Regions from separate parts of the Shinella sp. GW821-FHT10F02 genome, predicted to be linked through region 2. Evidence: predicted binding sites of a transcription regulator. Region 2 holds the regulator's gene; the other holds the start of a gene.
What was found. The regulator LexA, encoded in region 2, represses DNA repair genes until DNA is damaged. The targets are predictions, from matches to a motif close to TGTTCNNNNTGTGTTCNG.
Positions count from the first base shown of each region.

Region 1: AC1RWL_RS15270 (YifB family Mg chelatase-like AAA ATPase) is a predicted target of LexA. The motif match lies at 3,186-3,203, and genes of this name have one in related genera.

Region 1 is NZ_JBXASL010000004.1:439,565-444,505, reverse strand. It holds gene AC1RWL_RS15285 (sn-glycerol-3-phosphate import ATP-binding protein UgpC) at 1-1,090, shown strand, start outside; gene AC1RWL_RS15280 (endonuclease/exonuclease/phosphatase family protein) at 1,087-2,079, shown strand; gene gshB (glutathione synthase) at 2,150-3,094, shown strand; gene AC1RWL_RS15270 (YifB family Mg chelatase-like AAA ATPase) at 3,293-4,825, shown strand; gene AC1RWL_RS15265 (VOC family protein) at 4,868-4,941, opposite strand, start outside.
Region 2 is NZ_JBXASL010000003.1:599,053-603,993, forward strand. It holds gene AC1RWL_RS12660 (ComEC/Rec2 family competence protein) at 217-2,685, shown strand; gene lexA (transcriptional repressor LexA) at 2,666-3,385, opposite strand; gene AC1RWL_RS12670 (molybdopterin molybdotransferase MoeA) at 3,495-4,718, opposite strand; gene moaC (cyclic pyranopterin monophosphate synthase MoaC) at 4,718-4,941, opposite strand, start outside.

The DNA of each region.
Region 1 (4,941 bases), on a different contig from region 2:
GGACGTATCCAAGATCTACAATGGCGGCGTCACCGCGGTCAGCTCCGTCTCGATCGACATCGCCGATGGCGAGTTCATCGTGCTCGTCGGCCCGTCCGGCTGCGGAAAGTCGACGCTGCTGCGCATGGTCGCGGGGCTGGAAGCGATCAGCGAGGGCAGCGTGACGATCGGCGACCGCGTCGTCAACGAGGTCGATCCCGCCGACCGCGACATCGCCATGGTCTTCCAGAACTATGCGCTCTACCCGCATATGTCGGTCTACGAAAACCTCGCCTACGGCCTGAAAAACCGCCGCACGCCCAAGGCCGAGATCGACGCCCGCGTGGCGGAAGCCGCCCGCATGCTGGAGCTCCAGCCCTATCTGGAGCGCAAGCCGCGCGCGCTTTCCGGCGGCCAGCGCCAGCGCGTCGCGATGGGCCGCGCCATTGTGCGCAAGCCCTCGGCCTTCCTGTTCGACGAGCCGCTCTCCAACCTCGACGCCAAGCTGCGCGTCTCCATGCGCGGCGAGATCAAGCGCCTGCAACGCCGCGTCGGCACGACCTCGATCTACGTCACGCACGACCAGCTCGAAGCCATGACGCTTGCCGACCGCCTCGTCGTGCTTTCCGGCGGAAAGATCGAGCAGATCGGCCGCCCGCTCGACGTCTACCACCGCCCCGCCACCACCTTCGTCGCGAGCTTCATCGGCTCGCCTGCCATGAACCTCGTCACCGGCGAGCTGCACGGCAGCAAGCTCGCCCTCGGCCCCGCCCTCATCGATCTCGGCGCGACGGTGCCGACCCAGGGCGCGGTGACCGTGGGTCTCCGCGCCGAAGACCTGCACATCCACGACGGCGTGAAAGGCGACCTGCCGTTCCGCATCGACTATGTCGAGGAACTGGGCTCGCAGCGCCTCGTGCACGGCGTCGTCGGCGACCAGCCGCTCGTCGCCGCCATCCCCTCGGAAATCCCGCTGCCGGAAACCGCCTCGCTCTCCATCGCCACGGCCAAGCTGCACTTCTTCGACAGCAAGAGCGGCCAGCGCATCGACTGGTCGGGCGAGGGCGCCATCGCAGCCAGCATTCCTGCCATGGAGGTCGCCGCATCATGATCCGCGAAACCGTCGGCCGGCTGGCCGCTCCCACCGGCGTGGAACGCGCCGCCATTGCCGGCCTCGAAAAATCCATCGCCGCGCATGACGCCCACATGGCCGATCTCGCCTGCATGAATGCGGTGGAGGCCGGCGGTAGCGCCGAGCGCGCCGAGCCGCTGCCCTTCCCCTTCACGGTCGCCGCCTGGAACCTGGAGCGCTGCCTGTTTCCGATGGAAAGCGCCGAACATCTGGGTGCCACCGGCGCGGAGATCGTGCTGCTCTCCGAGATGGACGACGGCATGGCCCGCACCCGCCAGCGCCACACCACCGCGGAAGTCGCCGAAGAGCTCGGCATGGCCTATCTCTACGGCGTCGAATTCGTCGAGCTCGGCCTCGGCTCGGATACCGAGCTGGAATTCTGCAAGGACCAGTTCAACCGTCGCGGCCTGCACGGCAACAGCCTGCTCTCCACCGTGCCGCTGCACGAAGCCTTCCTGCTGCGCCTGCCGGGCGAGCGCCTGTGGTTCACGGGCGAGGTCGACCAGCCGCGGCTCGGCGAGCGCATGGCGATCGGCGCGGTGATCAACACCGAATCCGGTCCGCTCGTGCTGGCCTCCACCCATTTCGAAAGCGCCACCACCGCCGCCTATCGCGAGCGTCAGATGGTCGGCCTCATCGATGCGCTGGAGGCAGCCTTCCCCGGCCGCCCCATGCTCATCGGCGGCGATCTCAACACCGGCAACCACGCCGACGGCGATTTCGAAGCGGAAGGCCTGTTCGCCCGCGCCGCCGAGCGCGGCTTCACCCGCCACGGCGGCCCGCTCGACGTCATGACGACGCGCCCGAGCCTCATCACCCGCTGGCCCGAACGCTCGATGAAGCTCGACTGGTTCCTGTCGCGCGGCCTTTCGGTGTCGGATACGCGCATCGTCTCCTCGCTCTCGCCGGCCGGCCGGCCGCTCTCCGACCACGACCTCATCACCTGCCGCATCGACGGTTTCGCCTGAGCGCTGCACGCCCGTTGCGCTCGCCCCTCGGGCACCTTAAATGTGTCGGGCATTCCTGAGGGGACTTTTCATGGCAAAGATCAAGAACGTCGCGGTCCAGATGGACCATGTGTCGACCATCAATATCGCCGGCGATTCCACCTTCGCCATGAGCATCGAGGCGCAAAGCCGCGGCTACAAGCTCTTCCACTACACGCCGGACCGCCTGAGCCTGCGCGACGGCACGGTCTATGCCACCGTCGAGCCGATGGAGCTGCGCGACATCAAGGGCGACCACTACACGCTCGGCACCCCGGAGCGCGTCGACCTGTCGACCATGGACGTGGTGCTGCTGCGCCAGGATCCGCCCTTCGACATGTCCTACATCACCTCGACGCACCTGCTGGAGCGCATCCACCCCAAGACGCTCGTCGTCAACGACCCGGCCTGGGTGCGCAACTCGCCGGAGAAGATTTTCGTCACCGAATTCGCCGACCTTATGCCGGCAACGCTGATCACCCGTGATCCGGCCGAAATCCGCCGCTTCCGCGACGAGATGGGCGACATGATCCTGAAGCCGCTCTATGGCAATGGCGGCGCCGGCGTCTTCCATTCCACGAAGGATGACCGCAACCTCTCGTCGCTCTTGGAAATGTTCGGCCAGATGTTCCGCGAACCCTTCATCGCCCAGCAATACCTGCCGGACGTGCGCAAGGGCGACAAGCGCATCATCCTCGTCGATGGCGAGCCCGTCGGCGCCATCAACCGCGTGCCCGCCGAACACGATGCCCGCTCCAACATGCATGCCGGCGGCCGCCCCGAGCCGACGGAGCTGACGGCGCGCGAAAAGGAAATCTGCGCCCGCATCGGCCCCGCGCTGCGCGAGCGCGGCTTCCTGCTGGTCGGCATCGACGTCATCGGTGATTACATGACCGAGATCAACGTCACCTCGCCCACCGGCATCCGCGAAGTGAAGAAATTCGGCGGCGCCGACATCGCCGCCCTGCTCTGGGACGCCATCGAAAAGAAGCGCTAATGGTGCGCGCGGGACGTTCCGTTCGCGAACGTCCCGCCTTCGTTCCGCAAATGCAACCGAGCACAACCAGCACGCGGAAAATCTTCGCGCAAGTTCTATAATTGTTCTTGTTTCATTCCGAATTCCATGCCAGATTTCCAGCTGCAACCCAGGGGCGGTTGCGAGGGTCGTTTTCGGCCAGGGCGAGCGGAGTCCATCATGGTGGCGCGGGTCAGCACGATTGCGTTTCAGGGCATCGAGGGCGTGCCCGTCGATGTGCAGGTGATGGTGGCGCCCGGCAAGGTCGGCATGCAGATCGTCGGGCTGGCGGACAAGGCGGTCGCCGAAAGCCGGGAACGGGTGCAGGCCGCGCTCCACGCCTCCGGCCTGTCGCTGCCGCCGAAGCGGGTGACGGTCAATCTCGCGCCCGCCGATCTGCCGAAAGAGGGCAGCCACTACGATCTCGCCATCGCGCTCGGCCTCATGATGGCGCTCGGCGCCCTGCCGGGTGACGCGCTGGACGACTATGTCGTCATCGGCGAACTCAATCTTGACGGCACGATTGCCGCGGTCGCCGGAGCGCTGCCCGCCGCCATGGGCGCAAACGCACTCGGCAAGGGCGTAATCTGCCCGGCGGAGAACGGTGCGGAAGCCGCCTGGGCCGGTGGCGGGCTCGATATTCTAGCGCCGCGCAGTCTCATCGCGCTGGTCAACCATTTCAAGGGCACGCAGGTCCTGTCGCGCCCCGCGCCGGCCATCCGCGCGCCGGCCGGCGACCTGCCGGATCTCGCCGATATCCGCGGCCAGGAAAGCGCCAAGCGGGCGCTGGAAGTGGCAGCCGCCGGCAACCACAATCTCCTGATGGTCGGCCCGCCCGGTTCGGGAAAATCCATGCTCGCCGCGCGCCTTGCCGCCATCCTGCCGCCGCTCTCGCCGGCGGAGCTCCTCGAAGTCTCGATGATCCATTCCATCGCCGGCCAGCTGTCCGGCGGCCGCCTGTCGGACCGCCGGCCTTTCCGCACGCCGCACCACTCCGCCACCATGGCCGCCCTCGTCGGCGGTGGCGCCCGGGCACGGCCGGGAGAGGCCTCGCTTGCCCATAATGGCGTGCTCTTCCTCGATGAACTGCCGGAATTCTCGCCGCAGGCGCTCGATGCGCTGCGCCAGCCGCTCGAAACCGGCGCATGCATCATCGCCCGCGCCAATCACCGCGTCAGCTACCCCGCCGCCGTCCAGCTCGTCGCCGCCATGAACCCCTGCCGCTGCGGCATGGCGGGCGAACCCGGCAGGCAATGCGCCCGCGGCCCGCGCTGCATGAGCGACTACCAGGCCCGCGTCTCCGGCCCGCTGATGGACCGTATCGATATCCGCATCGACGTGCCCGCCGTCTCCGCCACGGACCTCATCCGCCCGATGGCGGCGGAGGCGAGCGCCACCGTCGCCCGCCGCGTCGCCCGCGCCCGCGCCCTGCAGATCGACCGTTTCGCCCGTCTCGGCATGGGTGGGGTGACGAGCAATGCGCGCGCCTCGACGGCGCTCGTCGAAAAGGTCGCCGAACCCGACCCCGGCGGCCTCCAGCTTCTGCGCGACGCCGCGGAAAAGATGCGCTTCTCCGCCCGCGGCTATCATCGCATCCTCAAGGTCGCCCGCACGCTGGCCGATCTCGACGAAGCCGCAATCGTCGGCCGCATCCACCTGGCGGAAGCGATTTCCTATCGCATCGTCGGTGATCGAATGGCGGCAATGGCGTGATTGCGCGGGGGCGGCGGGATCAAAGCCAGCCGTCCGCTGATACTAGGCCGGACCCTTGAAGACCACTTCGATCCGGTGCCCGTCCGGATCGATGACGAAGGCGGCATAATAGGATG
Region 2 (4,941 bases):
GCGATACCAAAGGCAAATTGTGCATTGCGATAACGGGCTTTCCGGCAACGCAATATCTACCCTTTCCGGCAAGTTGCAAGCAACTTCTGAGGGTGGTTTTCACGTTGCGGAGGGCGCATGCTTTCTGTTTGGCTTAGTATTAATTCACCCTACTTTTGATTGAAGATTCTCGCGCCGGGTTGCATAATCGCCAGGGGAACCGGTGGGGCCGAGTGCATGGCCAGGATCGACATCGCGGAGAAGCAGGCGGCGCGCGAGGCAGAGGCCTGGGGCGTCGCGCCGGCTGGCGATTCGCTGCCGATACCGGCTTTGCCCGCGCGCCGTCGCAGGGCCACGCTTGCCGCCTATGCGCGCGCCGTCGGCCGGTTTCGAGAAAGCCTTGCCGGCCAGAGAATTGATGCCGCCTTCGCCGAGGAGCGGGCGCACGGCCACTTCTTCCTGTTCGTGCCGGTCTTCCTTGGCATCGGCGCCGCCCTGTGGTTTGCCGCCGCTACCGATCCGCCAATTTATGCCCTGCTGCTTCTCGCCTGCGTTACGTTCTGGCCCGCCTGGCGGCTGCGGCACCGGGAGGACTGGGTGGCGCTCGCCGCGGGTGCCGCTTTTCTCGTTCCCGTGGGCATGCTGCTTGCAGCCATGGAAAGCGCCCGGCTCGATACTGTCATCCTGGATACGCCGGTCACCACGGAAATCAGTGGTCGGGTACTGTCGCGTGAAAGCGACGAGCGCGGGGCGATCCGCTACCGTATCGCACTGGAGGCGACGCGCGATCCGGTGCTGAAGCGCCCGCCCGGCATCGTCACGCTGCTTGCCCGCAGCCGTCATGAACCGATCGCGATCGGCGCGGGCATAACGGGGCGCGCGCGCCTCGGGCCGCCGTCCGGCCCGGCCTTGGCCGGCCTCAACGATTTCGCCTTCGATGCCTATTTCGCCGGCACCGGCGCCGTCGGCTATTTTTACAGCGCGCCCAAAGGTGTTGTGACCGGCGAGGCGGGGCTGGAAGGGCGGATCAGGCAGGAGATCGCGCGCTGGCGCAACAACCTGACCGAGCATATTCGGGGGCGCATCGGCGGCGATGCCGGGGCGATCGCCGCGGCACTGGTAACGGCGGAACAGCGGGCGATCGGCGCGGACACGGTCGAGGCGCTGCGGCAGGCGGGGCTTGCCCATGTATTGGCCATTTCCGGGCTTAACATGGTGCTCGCCGCCGGCACCTTTCTCGTCGGTGCGCGCATGCTGATGGCGCTGATTCCGGGCTTTTCCGAGCGCTATCCGGCCAAGAAGATTGCCGCCGTCGGCGCGCTCATCATGGTGACGCTCTATATTCTCGTCTCGGGCGGCGCGCTCTCTGCCGTGCGATCGTGGATCATGATCTGCGTCATGCTTGTGGCCGTGCTCTTCGGGCGATCGGCCATCAGCCTGCGCAATGTCGCGCTCTCGGCGATCCTCATCCTGCTGGTGACACCATCCGCCGTCACCAATCCCGGCTTCCAGATGTCCTATGCGGCAACGCTCGGGCTTGTCGCGGGCTACGCGGCCTGGCGCGAGCGGCCGATGCGGCGGGAAAGCCGGGGAGGGCCGTTGCAACTGTTCGGCGGTTCGCTCGGCCGTTTCTTCGGCGGGCTCATGCTCTCCTCGCTGATCGGTGGTTTTTCCACGCTGATCTATTCCATCGGCCACTTTCACCGCATTCCCGCCTATGGCCTCGCCGGCAATCTTCTGGCGATGCCGGTGATCAGCACGATCGTCATGCCCTTCGGCCTCATCGCCGTGCTGCTGATGCCGTTCGGCCTCGACGCCATTCCCTTCGCGATCATGGGCAAGGGCATCGAATGGATGATCGCGCTTTCGACCTGGGTCGCGAGCTGGAAAGGCGAAATCGTCACCGGTCAGATTCCGCAGTCCGCCTTCCTGCTGGTCGGCCTCGGCGGCGGCCTGGCCTGCATTTTGCGCACCCGGCTGCGCCATGCCGGCACGCTGCTCGTCGCGCTTGGCATCATCATCGCCTGCTGGCCGGACGAACGCCGTGCGCCGGAAGTGCTGGTCTCGGAAGACGGCCGCCTCGTGGCGATCCGGCGCGGCGACACCGTTGCGACCAACCGCGCAAGGCCGCCGGATTTCATTTATGCGCAATGGCGGCGCGCGCTACGGCTCGGCGATCTCGTCAAGCCGGAGATGCGCAAGAGCGAAGGCCTGACGGTAGAAGATGCCGCCGCACCCGCTGAAGGAACTGAAAAGCAGAGGAAACCGCGCCACAAGGCGGATCGGCAGAGGGCGAAGGCCGCCATGGTATCCGCCCTGGAGGCGGCGGGAAAGGGTACGGGCTTCATCTGCGAAACAAAGGCATTCTGCGCCGCGGTTTCGCCGAGCGGCTGGCGGATCGTCACGCTGGAAGACCTCGCCTTCCTCGGAACCGCCTGCGATGCCGCCGACCTCGTCGTCGTGTCCCAGGCCCTGCGGCTGGAAACATGCCGCTCCGGTGCCCGGCTGATGACGGCTCGCCATCTGCGGCGTACTGGCGCCCTGGAAATCCAGCCCGGCGCCGAAAAGGCCGCTCCACCGCTTTCCGAAGCCGAGATCACATCCGCCGTCGAAACCCTCGACCGGCCCTGGTCCCGCCACCGCACCTATGATTGGCGCAGCGGCACCTTCGAGGCCGAGACGGCGCTCAATGATAGCGGCGAATGAGGCCGACGAGCTTGCCTTGAATCTTCACGCGGTCCGGGCCGAAGATGCGGGTCTCGTAGGCCGGGTTTGCGGCTTCGAGCGCGATGGAGGCGCCCTTGCGGCGGAAGCGCTTCAGCGTCGCCTCCTCGTCGTCGACGAGCGCCACGATGATCTCGCCCGGATTGGCGGTGGTGGCGTTGCGGATGATCACCGTGTCGCCGTCGAGGATGCCGGCCTCGATCATCGAGTCGCCCTTGACCTCCAGGGCATAATGATCGCCGTTGCCGACCATCTCGGCCGGTACCATGATTTCATGGGTGTTGTTCTGGATGGCGGAGATCGGCACGCCGGCGGCGATGCGTCCCATGACCGGTACCGAGACCGAAGACGACATGTCCGCCTGCGGCGTGCGCTGCACGGGGGCGGCCGGCACCGGCTGCTTGCCGCGGCTGCCCTCAATGACGGCCGGCGAAAAACCACGACGCGGCTGGAGGCTTGGCGAATAGGCTTCGGGAAGCTTGATCACTTCCAGCGCCCGCGCCCGGTTGGGCAGGCGGCGAATGAAGCCGCGCTCTTCCAGCGCGGTGATGAGGCGGTGGATGCCGGACTTGGACGCGAGATCGAGCGCATCCTTCATCTCGTCGAAGGAGGGAGGAATACCGGACTCCTTCATCCGTTCATGAATGAACAGGAGAAGTTCCTGTTGTTTCCGCGTGAGCATGGCCCCTCCACCGAGAATCTTGAAACAATCCAGAATCGTGAAACAAATCCAGAACAGACACTATCTGTTCCATATGTGTTCCGCAAGGCCTTGGAAATAATAATATTGTTCAGGCGGAGGGTTCGCGCAGGAGGAGTACTTCGCAGGGATCGCCTTCGGGCACGGCCGGGGCGTGCGGCGGGCGGATGAGCAGGCCTTCCGATTCGGCGAAGACCTTCATCATCGAGGAATCCTGCTTGCCGAAGGGTGTCACGTACAGGTCGCCGGCCGGTCCCCGGACGATGCGGGCGCGGACATAGTCCTGCCGCTGGTCGTTTTCCTTGAGCGGCACGGCGGCGATGGCCGGGTGCCGGCGGTTTTTTGCGGGCAGGCGGGCGAGGCGGCGCACCAACGGCTCCAGGAAGAGCAGCGAGCAGACGAGGCTGGAGACCGGGTTGCCGGGGAGGCCCAGCACCTGGATATCTCCCAGCCGGCCGACCATCAGCGGTTTCCCCGGGCGCATGGCGATGCGCCAGAAATCGAGCTCCATGCCGGCCTCGCCGAGCACCGGCTGCACGAGGTCGAAATCGCCGACGGAGGCGCCGCCGAGCGTCACGAGCACGTCGATATCAAGCGCCAGCGCGTTGCGCACGGCCTCCAGGATCGCCTGCTTGTCGTCGCCGACGATGCCGAGGTCGATCACCTCCGCGCCGGCCACCCGCGCGAGCGCCGAGACGCCGTAGGTGTTGGAGGCGATGATCTGGCTGGCGCCGGGCGGCGTTCCGGGCGGGACGAGCTCGTCGCCGGTCGCAAGCACCGCGATGCGGGGGCGGGCGTAGACGACAAGTGTCGAGTGGTTCATCGCGGCGGCGACGGTCAGGCGGCCGGCGTCGAGCACCGCCCCGGCCTTCAGCACGGTCTCGCCTTCGGAAAAATCCTGCCCGCGCGGGCGCACATGCCGGCCTTTCGGCGTGAGGAAGGTCGTGCGGATACGGCCGTCACCCAGCTTTTCCGCGTCTTCCTGAAGAAGCACGGTATCGGCGAAGGAGGGCAAGGGCGCGCCGGTGAAAATGCGCACGGCCTCGCCGGGGCCAGCGGAGCCTTCGAAAGCATGGCCGGCGGAGGAGAGGCCGACGACCTTGAGGACGGCGCCGAGTGTCGCGATGTCCGCATGGCGGACGGCGTAGCCGTCCATGGCGGAATTGGTGAAGGGCGGCTGGGTCAGGCGCGCGGCGATGTCTTCGGCGAGAACGCGGCCTTGCGCGTCATGCAGGGAAACCGTCTCCGTCCGCTGTGTCGGCTTGGCCCGGGAAAGCAGGCGGTCGAGGGCGTCGGCGACGGGCAGGAGCGACATCAGGCGTTTGCCCGCTTGTAATCGCCGGAGCGGCCGCCGGATTTTTCGACGAGCCGGATGCCGCCGATCTCCATTTCGCGGTCGGCGGCTTTCGCCATGTCGTAGATGGTGAGGCAGGCGACGCTGACGGCGGTGAGCGCCTCCATTTCCACGCCGGTGCGGCCGGTGAGCTTCGCCATGGCCTCGACGCGCAGGCCGGGCAGCGCGCGGTCTTCGCGGATTT